Regions from separate parts of the Arthrobacter sp. SD76 genome, predicted to be linked through region 2. Evidence: riboswitches for the same ligand, from Rfam matches in the RefSeq annotation. Region 2 holds a riboswitch; each other region holds the start of a gene.
What was found. Region 2 has a riboswitch for S-adenosylmethionine ahead of ACPEE0_RS06760 (aminotransferase class V-fold PLP-dependent enzyme). Riboswitches for the same ligand answer to the same signal wherever they lie in the genome.
Positions count from the first base shown of each region.

Region 1: it holds a riboswitch for S-adenosylmethionine, as region 2 does, so the genes downstream of both, ACPEE0_RS13095 (bifunctional o-acetylhomoserine/o-acetylserine sulfhydrylase) here and ACPEE0_RS06760 (aminotransferase class V-fold PLP-dependent enzyme) in region 2, are expected to answer to the same signal.
Region 3: it holds a riboswitch for S-adenosylmethionine, as region 2 does, so the genes downstream of both, ACPEE0_RS00310 (DUF1737 domain-containing protein) here and ACPEE0_RS06760 (aminotransferase class V-fold PLP-dependent enzyme) in region 2, are expected to answer to the same signal.

Region 1 is NZ_JBNBLR010000001.1:2,678,146-2,683,002, reverse strand. It holds gene ACPEE0_RS13105 (DUF222 domain-containing protein) at 1-1,871, opposite strand, end outside; gene ACPEE0_RS13100 (VOC family protein) at 2,184-2,822, opposite strand; SAM riboswitch class IV at 2,988-3,103, shown strand; partial or broken gene ACPEE0_RS13095 (bifunctional o-acetylhomoserine/o-acetylserine sulfhydrylase) at 3,146-4,470, shown strand; SAM riboswitch class IV at 4,603-4,719, shown strand; partial or broken gene metX (homoserine O-acetyltransferase MetX) at 4,732-4,857, shown strand, end outside.
Region 2 is NZ_JBNBLR010000001.1:1,367,092-1,371,948, reverse strand. It holds gene rsgA (ribosome small subunit-dependent GTPase A) at 1-826, shown strand, start outside; gene hisN (histidinol-phosphatase) at 875-1,687, shown strand; SAM riboswitch class IV at 1,849-1,962, shown strand; partial or broken gene ACPEE0_RS06760 (aminotransferase class V-fold PLP-dependent enzyme) at 2,001-3,418, shown strand; gene ACPEE0_RS06755 (class I SAM-dependent methyltransferase) at 3,482-4,240, shown strand; gene ACPEE0_RS06750 (metal-dependent transcriptional regulator) at 4,284-4,857, shown strand, end outside.
Region 3 is NZ_JBNBLR010000001.1:72,265-77,121, forward strand. It holds gene ACPEE0_RS00290 (glutamate--cysteine ligase 2) at 1-518, shown strand, start outside; gene ACPEE0_RS00295 (DUF1905 domain-containing protein) at 568-891, shown strand; gene ACPEE0_RS00300 (O-succinylhomoserine sulfhydrylase) at 888-2,096, opposite strand; gene ACPEE0_RS00305 (rhodanese-like domain-containing protein) at 2,097-2,507, opposite strand; gene ACPEE0_RS00310 (DUF1737 domain-containing protein) at 2,504-2,776, opposite strand; SAM riboswitch class IV at 2,790-2,905, opposite strand; partial or broken gene opgC (OpgC domain-containing protein) at 3,143-4,857, shown strand, end outside.

The sequences.
Region 1 (4,857 bases), 1.3 Mb from region 2:
AGCCATTCCGGAGGGCACCATGCCTCGGCGGGGGAGTCATCTGCTCCAGTTTGTCCCTTTAGGTGCGGCACGGTGTTGATTTCCTGAACCAGGACGTTGTCCGGCCAGATGGTTGGTTTGCGGTCAGGTTGTTCGCTGGAGTATTGGCGGCCGGTGGGTGATTTCCAGCCGGGTGGTTCGTTTTTTGTTGCTTGGGTGGGTGTCCAGCCGCTGTTGTGTTTGAGCCGGTGGTGTTTTGGGCAGAGTTGTGCCAGGTTGCTGATCCCGGTGGTGCCGCCGTGTTTCCACGCTTGGAGGTGGTCGGCTTCGTTGTCGAGTGCGTTGTTGTTGCAGCCGGGGAAGGTGCATTTGCCGTCGCGGAGGGTCAGGGCTTGTCGCATGGCTTTGGTGAGCCGGTAGCTGGTGCGGCCGATTTCCAGGGGTGCTCCGTCGCGCGGGTCGATGAGGACGCGGGTGAAGGAATCTGCTCCGTCGGCGAGGAGTTTACGGGCCATGGACGCGGGGATTGGGCCGTAGCCGTCCAGGGTGGCCGGTTCGTCAGTTAGGCCGAGCAGGGCGAACACGGGGACGGTGACGATGACGTCGGTGCGGGGTGTGGGGACTTTCCCGGCTCCGGGGCTGGTTGCGCCGGGGGACGCGGTGGTGGTGCTGGTTCCCGCTTGGCTGCAGGTGTCGCCGGTGCTGTTGTCTTTGGTGCCGGGGTTACTGGTTGCGTCGATGTGATCGTTGGTTTCGAGGTGAGTGTTGTCGGGGATGCCGAGGTCCGCTGCTGGTTCGTCGGATCCGAAGAGGGTGGCGAGCCCGAGGAATTCATCAGGGAACTGGTCCTCCGCGGCGCCTTGAACCTGATCGCCGGTGCCGGGGTGGCTGTTGCCGTCGCCGGCTGCAGGCGTGCTGGTGCCGGGTTGGCTGCCGCGTTGTCCGCCGGTGCCTTCCGTGTCCCCTCCGCCGGCCGGGGCGGCCATGCTCGGCCCGGAGCCGGAGCCGGTGCCGGTGCTGGCGTCTGTGGTGGTTGTTGTGGCTTGGGCGGGGGTGAGGAGGCGTCGGGCGACTTCGTCGGCCCTGATTTGGGAAAGAGTGCGGGTTTCGTTGGGGCCTTGGAGGCCGCGGGCGATGGCTGTAGTTTTGTTCCAGGCCGCCAACGCGCAGTCTGCCCGCATATAGATCGCGAACCAGGCCATGCCGTCGCGTTCGGGGGTGAATTCGACCCGCCGGTCGGCTGCGGATTTGGTGTGGCGTTTTTCGATGGATTCGGGGTGGTGGCGTTCGCGCCAGGCGCGGACCTTGGCCCGCAGCCGGGACGGTACAAGGTTTGTGGCGGGGCAGCCGCGGGCCGGGTTCGGTGCGTCCGGGTCCAGGAAGTGGTCCGCGAGGGCCACGGCGGCGGGGTGGTCCAGGGCCTCTGTTTCGTCGGCGATGATCCTGGCGCCCTGCCACGACAATGCCCCTGAAGACAGGTTCCCGTAGACCGAGGGGAGGGCGCAGACCCGACGGGCCTGGGTGATGAATGCCCCTGCTGCTCCGTAGCTGATGGTCAGGACTCCGGCGATTTCTTCCACTGTTGATATTTCCGTGAACGTGCGGTCGTGGGCGGAGGCATCGGGCGGGGTCATGGCCTGCTGCAGGTCAAGGCACTGGGCAGCGTCCCTGGCCTTGAGTGCGGTGGTCTGTGCCTCAAGCTTGGATTCCAGGCCAAGCCGTTCCAACCGAAGTTCAAACAGTCGGCCGAGAACATCAACCCCGGATCCGTCCGCATCTCCATTGGCAAGCGCGGTCTTCAAGGCTTCTTCCTCAAGGAACAGCCCATTCAGCGCGGCCGCAGTGGCATAAAAGCCTTCCATCGCCGCTGCTGTCCCTGAGCCGTTTCCCATACCCACATCATCGCGGGAGGCACTGACAATTTGCGCTGGAGCTGTTCCGCATGCTTCTCCCTGCCCGGCGCCGGGAGCCGCGATGGCAGGAAACAGCGCCTTCCTCTTAGCTCCGCTGCCCATGCCGTTTCCCATACGCACATCATCGCGGGAGGGTGTGACATTTTGAGTGGCTGATGCCAAAAGACCTAAGCCAGGGGAAAACAACACCCGCGGGTTAAATGACTTCGGCCGCCATCAGGAAGTGACGCCGTTGTCACATCCTGATGGCGGCCGAAGCCCGCTCGGGCCAAATGCCCGGTCAGGGGAAGGTCAGATGGTGACCGCTCCGTTTTGGGTTTCGAAGGTCACCGAGAGGATGCCGGGCGTGCCGTGCGGGGCAACCCACTCAACGGCAACATCCTCCAGCGGCTTTTCCACCGGCTCGCCCAGCCATTCGGTAACCCGGGAGGCCGAGCCGGCGATGGTCAGGCAGCTCATCTTGATGTTGCTCTCGTAGGCGTTGGACGGGTGGAGCGACGGATCGCCCTCCCACTTCAGCATGTAGGGCACCTGGGGATCGGCGATGAGGCCCAGGATTCCAATCTGCTTCCACACCAGCTCGCGGCCGTCGGGGAACTTGCGGTTGCCGTTGACGGCAGCCCGTCCCAGGCGTGCCTCGAACGGAGCAAGGTCGTCAACTTCGACGCACCAACCCATCCAGCCGCCGCCCGCTGCGGAGCGGGCCCGCACGGCCTGTCCAAAGGGAGCCTTGTCCGACGCCGGGTGGTCCAGGACCTCCACGACCTCAAGGTATTTGTGTCCCGCGAGCGGGATGATCATATTCCGGGTACCGAACCGGGGGTGTACCCCGCCCTTCACTGCCTCAACGCCGAGGGCAGAAGAAATACGTTCGGTGGTGGCCGCGAGGCCATCGTGTTCACAGGCGTAAGAGACGTGATCCATGCGCATGCCATCATCTTGGCACTTTGTGATCGGGCTCTCAGCTAAGGGTACCCTTACTGGGATTTTCCGATTTCAGCAACCTCGAGACCTGCTCCACGGGAGGAAAACCCGCAGGACCATGTTCGTCACAATGGTGTCCGCCCGACCCGGAGCACTCCTACACTGGGCCCAGGTCATGAGTGCCAGCAACAGCCCCGGCTCGCTGGCCGGCAACCCTCCATCCGCGGTGGGGTGCCCCGGGTGAGGACCTGGCCGTCCGGCAAAAGGCCGGATGGCAAGCGCGGCCCGTGGTGCTTCCAGCATGCCGGGCCCAGTCAAAGGAGCCTTGAATGTCCAACGGATGGTCCTTCGAAACCCGCCAGATCCACGTCGGCCAGGAACCGGATGCTGCCACCGGCGCCCGCGCCCTGCCTATCTACCAGACCACCTCCTTCGTCTTTCCCAGCGCCGAGAGCGCCGCGAACCGCTTCGCCCTCGCCGAGCTTGCCCCGATCTATACGCGCATCGGCAACCCGACCCAGGACGCCGTGGAGCAGCGGATCGCCAGCCTTGAAGGGGGCCTCGCCGCGCTCCTCCTCAGCTCGGGGCAGGCGGCAGAGACGTTCGCCGTCCTGAACATCGCCGAGGCCGGTGACCACATCGTGGCCAGCCCCAGCCTTTACGGCGGCACCTACAACCTGTTTGCCCACACCCTGAAGAAGTTCGGCATCTCCGTCACCTTCGTGGCGGACCCGGACAACCTGGACCACTGGCGCGAGGCGGTCCAGCCCAACACCAAGCTGTTCTTTGCCGAGGTGGTGTCCAACCCACGGCAGGACGTGCTGGACATCGAAGGCGTCTCCCGGACCGCCCATGAGGCCGGCGTACCACTGATCGTGGACAACACGCTGTCCACGCCGTACCTGATCCGGCCGCTGGAATGGGGCGCCGACATCGTGGTCCACTCGGCCACCAAATACCTGGGCGGCCACGGCGCCGCAATTGCCGGCGTCATCGTCGATTCAGGCAAGTTCGACTTCAGCAAGGACCCGGAACGCTTCCCCGGCTTCAACACGCCGGACCCCACCTACAACGGCCTCGTCTACGGCCGCGACCTGGGGGAGGGCGGAGCGCTGGGAGCCAACCTGTCCTACATCCTCAAGGCCCGGGTCCAGCTCCTGCGTGACCTCGGTTCGGCCGTTTCGCCCTTCAACGCCTTCCTGATCTCGCAGGGACTGGAGACCCTGAGCCTGCGCGTGGAGCGCCATGTGGCCAACGCCCAGGAGGTTGCGCGGTGGCTGGAAGCACGGGACGACGTCGAATCCGTAGCCTACGCCGGGCTGCCCTCCAGTCCCTGGTATGAGCGCGGCCGCAAGTACGGCCCAGGGGCACCGGCGCGATCGTCGCCTTCAACCTGGCCGGCGGCGCCGAAGCGGGCAAGCGGTTCGTGGACGCCCTGGAACTGCACTCCCACGTTGCCAACATCGGCGACGTCCGCTCGCTGGTCATCCACCCGGCGTCGACCACGCACAGCCAGCTGTCCCCGGAGCAGCAGGCCGCGGCCGGCGTCGCCCCGGGACTGGTCCGCCTCTCCGTGGGCCTGGAGCACATCGACGACATCCTCGCCGACCTCGAGGCCGGCTTCCGCGCGGCAAAGGAGGCCTCAGGCGCCTGAGCGCACGGCCCGGGGAGCTGAGCCGGGAGCAACGCCCGACGGCGGGTGGCCACCCGGGTGCGCACGGCCGGGGAAGTCACAACCAGTCACACTCTTGGCCCGGGGCGGGTGGTGTTTCGTACACTCGAACCAGGTCATGAGTGCCAGTGACAGCCCCGGCTTGCTGGCCGGCAACCCTCCTTCCGCGGTGGGGTGCCCCGGGTGAAGACCTGGCCTGCCGGTCATTCCGCCGGTGGGCAAGCGCGTAGAAGAGGTCTTGCCATGACGGTTACCGTCACCCGTACCACCGTTCCCGAGCACGGAATTGTCCGTTACGCCTCCATCGGGGGCCTGGAACTGGAAGCCGGCGGCTACCTGCCGGACGTCACGCTCGCCTACGAAACGTGG
Region 2 (4,857 bases):
GGTACGGATCCAGGACCGCAAAACCCTCCTGCGGCGCAGCGCCGACGACACGGATCCGGTGGAGCGGGCCGTGGTGGCCAATGCCGACCAGCTGGTGATCGTGGTGGCCGCCGCCAACCCGGAACCCCGCACGGGCTTCATCGACCGCGCGCTGGTGGCGGCCTACGACGCCGGCATCGAGCCGGTCCTGCTCGTCACCAAGGCGGACGTCAAGGATCCAGCGGAGCTCCTGTCCAACTACACGCACCTCGACCTTCCCGTGATCATCAGCCGGACCGCCGACACCCAGGCGTCCGGCATCGACGCGCGCTCCGACGACGGCCTGTCCGCCCGGCTGGACAGCGCGGCAGTTGCCGCGCTCCGGTCCTACCTGGACGGCAAGGTCACCGTCATGCTCGGACACTCCGGCGTCGGCAAGTCAACAATGGTCAACGCGCTCACGGGAGCCGAGCGTGCCACCGGCGGCGTCAACGCGGTCACCGGCAGGGGCCGGCACACGTCGTCGTCCGCCCTGGCCCTGCGGCTGGTGGACGCCCCGCCGGGCAGCTGGATCATCGACACCCCCGGCATCCGTTCGTTCGGCCTGGCGCATGTGGACCCGGACCGGATCCTGCGGTCCTTCCCCGACCTCTCACCCGGCACCGACGCCTGCGAACGCGGCTGCAAGCACACGGCAAGTGCCGTTAACTGCGGCCTGGATGAATGGGTCGCCGCGGGCCATGCCGGACCCACCGGAGAAGCGCGGCTGGCCTCGCTGCGCCGGTTGCTCGGAGCGGATCCACGGGAGGAAGCGCAGGAGGCAAAGGAGCTCGGCAGCGTCAACTGACAACGCCGATCTCCCAGCAGAACTGCCTGCAGACGGTAGTTTGGAACCATGATCCAACCCGCTTCGAGCTACAACGATGACCTGCGCCTGGCCCATGTCCTGGCCGACTCCGTGGATGACCAGACCATGAGCCGCTTCAAGGCACTGGACCTCCACGTGGAGACCAAGCCCGACCTGACGCCGGTCACCGACGCGGACAAGGCCGCCGAGGAAGCCATCCGCGGCCAGCTCTCCCGCTCCCGCCCGCGCGACGCGGTCCTGGGTGAGGAGTTCGGCAGTACCGGCCACGGCTCGCGCCGCTGGATCATCGACCCCATCGACGGGACCAAGAACTTCGTCCGCGGCGTCCCCGTGTGGGCCACCCTGATCGCCCTCGTCGACGAGGGCGAGCCGGTGGTCGGCGTCGTCAGCGCCCCGGCCCTCGGCAAGCGGTGGTGGGCCGCCAAGGGCATGGGCGCCTACATGGGGCGTTCGCTCGCCGCGGCCACCAGGCTCCGGGTCTCCAACGTTTCCAACCTTTCCGACGCCTCGCTGTCCTACTCAAGCCTCTCCGGCTGGAAGGAGCGGGGAAACCTGGACGAGTTCCTGGGGCTCACCGAATCGGTGTGGCGGACCCGCGCCTACGGCGACTTCTGGTCCTACTGCATGGTGGCCGAGGGCTCGGTGGATATCGCCTGCGAGCCGGAGCTGAACCTGTACGACATGGCAGCCCTGGTGCCGATCGTGGTGGAGGCCGGCGGACGCTTCACCTCGCTGGAGGGTGAGGACGGCCCCTTCGGCGGTAACGCCCTGGCCACCAACTCCATCCTGCACTCGGAAGTGCTGCAGCGGCTGAACCCGGGTTTGGACGACCTGCTCTAAAGACCCCGGCAACCGAACAAACGACGGCGGATACCTCCGGAAGGAGGTGTCCGCCGTCGTGTTCTTCGCCGAAAGGCGCGATTTCCATCCGCGCGTAACAAAAGCCTTAACGATTGCGCCGGCTTCAGTCCTGGCCGCCCCATGTTCTACGCTCTTAACCAGGTCACGAGTGCCAGCGCAAAACCCCGGTTTGCTGGCCGGCAACCCTCCATTCGCGGTGGGGTGCCCCGGGTGACGACCAGGCCGGTCCGGAGCGGATGCGGCAAGCGCGGATTCCCTTGATACCGGAGTCCTGTTTTGAAGTGAGGTCTCTGTGACAACTGCCACCGTCTCCCCCAACGCCGCTATTACCGCCGATTCCGTCTTCGACGAGCGCCAGGCGCTGGCCGGCCGTCCGCTTGCAGCCGTCACCGGAGCGGAAATCCAGGCACCTCTGATTTCGGGCGGCCACATCCGCTACGCGAACCTCGACTATGGCGCTTCGGCCCCCGCCCTCTCGGTGGTCTCCGCCTACCTGAACGAGATCCTGCCCTTCTATGCCAGCGTCCACCGCGGTGCCGGCTACGCGTCCCAGATCAGCACCTCGGTCTACGAAAACGCCCGCAGCATCGTCCGCGAATTCGTGGGCGGCCGCCCGGACGACTCCGTGATCTTCACGCGGAACACCACGGACTCGCTCAACCTGCTGGCCGGCTGCCTGCCCCTCACCGATGGCCGGCCCGCCGGCGACGTCCTGTACCTGGACATCGAGCACCACGCCAACCTCCTGCCGTGGCAGGGCGTTCCCCACCGGAGCATCGTTGCTGCCGACACCATCGCCGGCACCATCGACGCTGTGCGCGCCGAGCTGGAACAGGGTGGCGTCAGCCTGCTGGCCATCACGGGTGCCTCCAACGTCACGGGCGAGATCCTCCCGGTCCGCGCCCTTGCTGCCCTGGCCCACCAGCACGGGGCCCGCATCGTGGTGGACGCGGCCCAGCTGGCGCCGCACCGGCGCATCAACATCAGCGCGGACGACGTCGATTACGTCGCCTTCTCCGGCCACAAGCTGTACGCGCCCTTCGGCGCCGGCGTCCTGGTGGACGGCCGGACTGGCTCGACGCCGGTACCCCCCACCTTGCCGGCGGCGGCGCCGTCAAGGAAGCCAGGCTCGACGGCGTCAGCTGGGCGACCGGACCGGCCCGCCACGAGGGCGGCTCCCCCAACGTCCTGGGTGCCGCCACGCTGGCCAAGGCCACCCAGGTCATCGCGGGCCTCGACCAGGAACGCTGGCACGCGCACGAGTCCGCCATCCGTTCCTTCCTGGTGGAGGGCCTGCAGGAGATCGACGGCGTCACGGTGCACCAGATCTTCAAGGACAGCAACCCGGACACGGACACCATCGGTGTAGTCAACTTCTCCGTTGAGGGCTACGACGCCGGCCTGGTGGCTGCGTACCTCTCGGCCGAGCACGGCGTGGGCCTCCGGGACGGGCGCTTCTGCGCACACCCCCTGCTGAAGCGGCTGGGCCTGCCTTCCGGTTCGCTCCGCGCCAGCTTCGGCGTGGGTTCCCGGCTGGAAGATGCCCAGAGGCTCCTGGCCGGGATCGCCAAGCTGCGCCGTGACGGGCTCGGCTGGGACTACGTGGTGGACGCGGGACGCTGGGTTCCTGCCAACGACACCCGCACCTACCCGCACTGGGCCCCGAACACGCCGGGCACCGCCGGCGCTGCTCCCTGCACCGACGACTGACCGGTCCGGCTGATGCGGTAAATTCGGAAGGTACCGCAAGGCATTGACTGAAGGAGGCCGCAGGTGGTTCGGGGTGGCCCCAGGCTGGATCATGGGCGGCGCAGGGAGCTGGGAAAGAGCTTCGAGCAGGGCGGCCGGCACTACCAGCGGGTCCGGCCCGGTTATCCCGCGGAGTCTGCGGACTGGCTGATTCCGGCCGGTGCGCGGGATGCGCTCGATGCCGGCGCAGGAACCGGCAAGTTCACCGAACTGCTGCTGGAACGCGGCCTGTCTGTCACCGCCGTCGACCCGTCAGCGGACATGCTGGACCAGCTGAAGGCACACTATCCCGGCGCCACCGCGGTCCTGGGAACCGCCGAGGCCACCGGCCTCCCGGCGTCCGCCTTCGACGTCGTCACCGTTGCCCAGGCCTGGCACTGGTGTGATCCCCTTGCCTCGAGCACTGAACTGGCACGCGTCCTCCGTCCGCACGGCATCCTCGGGCTTGTCTGGAACCAACTGGACACCACAGTCCCGTGGGTACACCGGCTCTCGCGGATCATGCACGCCGGGGACGTCTACAAGCCCGGCCACCGGCCAGTGGTGGGTCCGGAATTCGGCCAGCTGGAGGGCCACGTGACGCACTGGCAGGACACCGTCAGCACCGAAGACCTGATCGAACTGACCAAATCGCGCAGCTATTACCTCCGTGCCGGCGATGCCACCCGCGCCAAGGTCCTCGCCAACCTCGACTGGTACCTGCATGAACACCTGGGGCATGCCGCGGACGAAGCCATCGGGCTGCCGTACCTGACCTTGTGTTGGCGGGCAGTCAAAGTATGAGCGGTTCCGCCGCGCTCCCTGGCCATTCGGTAGGCTTGGTCCTGTGAAGACCAGCGCGCCCTCCTCCTCCATCGAGGACTACGTCAAGGTCATCTACTCTTTTACCGAATGGCAGGACAAGCCCATCACGTCCTCGCAGCTGGCCCAACGGCTGGGCGTGGCGAATTCGTCGGTGTCGGAAATGGTCCGCAAGCTCAAGGACCAGGGCCTTGTTGACCACAAGCCGTACAGTGCCATCACCCTCACGGATGCAGGCCTGCGGCTTGCCTTGTCCATGGTGCGGCGCCACCGGCTGATCGAAACCTACCTTGTCCAGCAGCTCGGCTACAGCTGGGATGAGGTCCACGACGAAGCCGAACTGCTCGAGCACGCGGTGTCGGACACTTTCATTGAGCGTGTCGCCGCGAAACTCGGCGATCCCAGCAGGGATCCGCACGGGGATCCCATCCCCACCGCGGACGGCAAGGTCCTGATGCCCCGGGCCCACCTGATGGGCGAGCTGGATCAGGGGCACACCGGCAGGATCACCCGCATCAGCGACGACAACCCGGACCTGCTCCGCTATCTGTCGGCTGAAGAGATCGACCTTGACGCCGAGGTCGAGGTGGTGGGGCGCC
Region 3 (4,857 bases), 1.3 Mb from region 2:
CCCGCAACCATCCCACCGTGGAGGTGCGGGTTGCGGACGTCTGCCTGCGCGCCGACGACGCCGCCCTCCTTGCCGTCCTGGTCCGTGCCCTCGTGGAGACCGCCGGCCGGGAGTGGCGCGAAGGCGTCGACCCTGCACCGGTTCCGACCGCGCTGCTGAGGATGGCGTCCTGGCAGGCGAGCAGTGGAGGGCTCGGCGGGGAACTGCTGGACTTCGGAAGCTTCCGGCCCGCGCCCGCGCCTGACGTGGCGCGCGCCCTGGTGGACTACCTCGCGCCGGTGCTCGAGGAGCAGGGTGAGCTCGACCTGGCGCGGCAGGGCGTAGAGGCGATCATCGCGCGCGGCACAGGGGCAGCGGAACAACGCCGGGTCCATGACCAGGAGCTGGCGGGACCGCCGCCTGAGGACATGGGGTTCGGTGCCGTAGTGAGGCACGCCGTGAACGTCACCATGCGCGGCAACCTTGACCTCTCCGAAGTCGATGCCGTTCCCGACCTGCTGCGGGTGCGGCAGGCCTAGCCGGACGGCAGCCGTGGCGTTAGGGAAGGCCACGTGCCATACTCGGCGCGTGGCGCCGTCGTACTCTTTCCATGCCGAGCTTTGGCTCTATCCCGGCGAAGCGGGATGGCACTTCCTCACGCTGCCGCCGGACGTGGCGGACGACATTGCGGAGCAAAGCGAAGCCGGGAACAAGGCCTTCGGCTCGGTCAAGGTCGCGGTGGAGATCGGCGGCCACCGCTGGGAGACGTCCATCTTCCCGGACAACAAGATGGGCTCATACCTGCTGCCCGTCAAGAAGGCTGTCCGGGACAAAGCGCGGATCAGGGCGGGCGACGCCGTGGACGTCCGGCTGGAGCTCCAGCCGGACGATGTACCGCGGGATAAAAGCTAGATCTGCTTCAGGGCCTGTTCGAGGTCGCGGATCAGGTCGTCGGCATCCTCGAGCCCGACGGACAGGCGCACCACGCCGTCGCTGAGCCCGATGGCAGCCCGCCCCTCCGGCCCCATCGCGCGGTGCGTGGTGGTGGCCGGGTGCGTGATCAGGGACTTCGAGTCGCCCAGGTTGTTGGAGATGTCGATGATCCGCAGCCCGTCCAGCAGCGCGAAGGCGGCTTCCTTGCCCGAGCGGCCGCCGGAGGGGGGCAGTTCCAGGGTGAGCACCGTGCCGCCGGCACGCATCTGCTTCGCTGCGAGGTCGTACTGCGGGTGGGACTTCAGCAGCGGGTACTTCACCCAGCTCACGGCAGGCTGCTGCTCCAGCCATTCAGCGAGCCGGAGGGCGGTGGCGGAAGAGTGGTTGACACGCAGCGCCATGGTCTCCAGGCCCTTGGTCAGCACCCACGCGTTGAACGGCGACAGCGACGGGCCGGTGTGGCGCATCAGCTGCTTGACCGGGCCCTCGATGTACTCCTTGGTGCCCAGGATGGCACCGCCCATCACCCGGCCCTGGCCGTCGATGTGCTTGGTGCCCGAGTAGACAATGACGTCCGCGCCCAGCTGGCCGCAGCGCTGGAGCAGGGGAGTGGCAAAGACGTTGTCGACGACGACGGTGGCCCCGGCGGCGTGCGCGAGTTCGCTGACCGCGGCGATGTCCACGATCTCCTGCATCGGGTTGGACGGGGACTCGAAGAAGACGGCGGTGGTGGGCTGGGACAGGGCGGCGCGCCACTGCTCCAGGTCCGGGCCGTCCACGAACACCGTCTCCACGCCCCACCGCGGCAGGATCTCATTCAGGATGACGAAGCAGGAACCGAAGAGCGAACGGGCGGCCACCACGCGGTCCCCGGCAGCCAGCAGGGCGCCCAGGGCGGTGAAGACGGCGGACATGCCGGACGCAGTGGCGAAGCATGCCTCCGTGCCCTCGAGCAGCCGGAGCCGCTCCTGGAAGGTTGCCACGGAGGGGTTGCCGTACCGGGAGTAGACGAAGCGCTCGTCCTCGCCGGTGAAGGCGCGTTCCGCAGCGGCGGCGGATTCGTACACGAAGCCCGAGTTCAGGAAGACCGCTTCGGAGGTTTCCTGGAAGTTGGTGCGATCCAGCCCGCCGCGGACGGCCTGGGTGTCGGGGTTCCAGCCGGCGGCGTCGTTATTGAAGGTCACTTAGTTCTTTCCGAGGTTGGTCGGCAGGCCGCGGTTCTTCCAGCCATTGACGGTCCGTTCGCCGTAGCGGTCCGGATCGCCTTCGAAGCCCTCCAGGACGTTGTAGGAGGTGAAACCGGCCTGCGTCGCGGCGATGGCGGCGGAGATGGAACGCTGGCCGGAGCGGCAGATGAACACCAATTCGGTACTGGAGTCTTCCGGCGCCTGCTGGCTCAGGTCCTTGAGGAAATCCGGGTTGGGAATGCCGCCGGGGAAGGTCCACTGGATGAACAGCGGATCGTTGTCCGTGGCCTTGGTGTCCGGGATGCCGATGTGGGCCCATTCGCCTTCGGTGCGCACGTCCACCAGGATGGCACCCTGCTCAAGCTTGGCCCAGGCTTCCTCCGGCGTCAGGTCTCCTGCGTAGCTCATGCGTGGCCCTCGCCGTCGAACTCGAGGTCCTCGTTGGCTGCTTCCAGGTCGTCAACAGCGGTGGCGACGGCGGCGTCCGCCGAGGCGATGGCGGCGGGCAGGACGACGGCCTGGGCCACGATGACGCTGGTGCCGTTGAAGGCTGCCGCCGGGCTTCCGTGCAGGACGTAGCCTTCGGCGAGCGCGGTGGAGATCCGCTCACAGAATTCACGGTTGTCCGGGCCGCTGATGAGGCGGTAGGACAGCTTTTCTTCGGGGGCGTCGGACACGACGGATCTCCTTCTCTCACGCTTGCAGCTCGAATCGGTCGATATGCCGAGTATTCACCTGAGGCACCCCGCCGCGGAAGGAGGGTTGCCGACCGGCCAGTCAGGGCTTGGCGCCGGTACTCGATTACTCCCCAAAAACGTAACATCTGGCACCGGCGGCCGCATCGCCGTTGTCGTCATGTTGCGTAACTGAAGCGGAAACGCTGCCGGGGATGCGGTCGCGGTGCCCTTCCCGGGGACGGCCGACGGCGGCATTACAGCAGGTGGGAGGGCTTTTTCTATCCCATCGCGGGAGGGGCGGCCCGATACAGTTCTTAGGGGGCAGCGCCCCGCCGTCGAAGATCAGCACTGGGGGTCCCTTTGAACATGCGAACAGCCGCGCCCTGCCGCCTCCGCCTGGCCTGGGCGTTCCTTGCCGCACTTGTTGTTGCATGTGTGGCAGCGGTCCTGTCGGCGGGGCCGGCCCGGGCGGCCGAACCCGCCCCGGATGCAGGGGAGCCGATGCTCGGCGTCGTCCTGGAATGGGGCGAGGACACTGCCGCGGGGTTTGCCGAGCGGCTGGGAGCGTCGCCGGCTGTCTTTGGACACGACATCGCCTTTCCGTACCGGTCCTCCGAGCAGAACGACATCAAGGGCTTCCTTGAACAGTCATCGCTTCAGGGGTCCCACGCCATGCTCACGGTCAAGCCCACCGTGCCGCTGGACCAGATCGACGCCGCGGCTGCCGGATCATTCGCTCGGGAAATCCGCCGGTTGACCGCACAGTTCCAGGGCCAGGTGCTGGTGCGGTTTGCCCCGGACATGAACGCCGGCTGGGTGGAGTGGGGCCAGCAGCCGGCCGCGTACCGGGAGGCGTTCCGGACAGTGTCCGCGGCGTTCAAGGATTCCGGCGACGGCCGGACAGTCATGGTCTGGGAGCCGTTCCTGGGCAAGGATTACCCCTTTGACCGGAACCGGAACGCCCCGGCTCCCGGCAGCGACGGGTTCGAACTGCTGGATACAAACGGCGACGGCGCCTGGGACGGGTCCGACAGCGCCTACGAACCGTACTATCCCGGTGATGACGCCGTGGACTGGGTTGGCCTGACGGCCTTCCACGACGACACTGCCGGCGGCGCGGCCGTCAATACCCTTCCGCGCGCCGGCGAGCTGGCGGAGATGCTGACGGCTTCAGGAGGCGAGAACTTCTACGCCACCTATGCCCAAGGGCGGAACAAACCGTTCCTGCTGCAGACCGCCGCTTTCTACAGCCCGGCCTCCGGCGGCGCATCCGAAGCTGAGATCAAGACCGGCTGGTGGGACCAGGTGGTAGGCACAGCCACCTCGGCGGAGTTTGGCAGGACGGCCGCGGTGGTCTGGGACGAGCGCACCAGCACCAGGGACACCGGCGTGGCCAGCATCGACTGGCTGCTGACCGGCAGCCCGGAGGTTGCCCGGGCGGCGCTGGAACGGCTGGAGGCCTCGCCCTGGTGACCGGTCCCGTCACGGAAGTGTCCGCCGGCGGCAGCGGTTATGTCCGGGCCAACACGCTGGCCGGGCCTGCAGCCTGGACCGTGGGGGCCGCGCTCGTCATCCTCCTTGTGGCTCTGTGGCAGATTCCGCGCCGCGTCAACGCCGCAACGGCCTGGAGCTATACGGACCCGTCCGGCAGGGATTCCCGCGTGGACCTGCTGCGCGGACTGGCCATTGTGTTCGTGGTGGTCAACCATCTGGGCATGACGTCCCTGTTCCAGCTGCTCACCCAGGAGGCGGTGGGCTTCGTTTCGGGTGCCGAGCTGTTTGTCCTCTTCTCCGGCCTGGTGGTGGGCATGGTGTACGGGCCACGGGTGAAGGACGATTTTGGAACGGTCGTGGACCTGACGTCACGGCGCGCCGGCAAGCTCTACCTGACGGCGCTGATCGTCCTGGTGGGTGTCTTCCTGGCTTCCCTGCTGCCGGTGTTCCGTACCGACGCGCTCACCACCTTCGTGGACCAAGGGACCGGCGGGGCAGGGCACGACGGCGCCGGACGCACCTACGACCTCTATGCAGGAATGGAGTCGCTCTTCCAGTTCCCGGTGCCGCCCCAGGTGCTTCCCGCC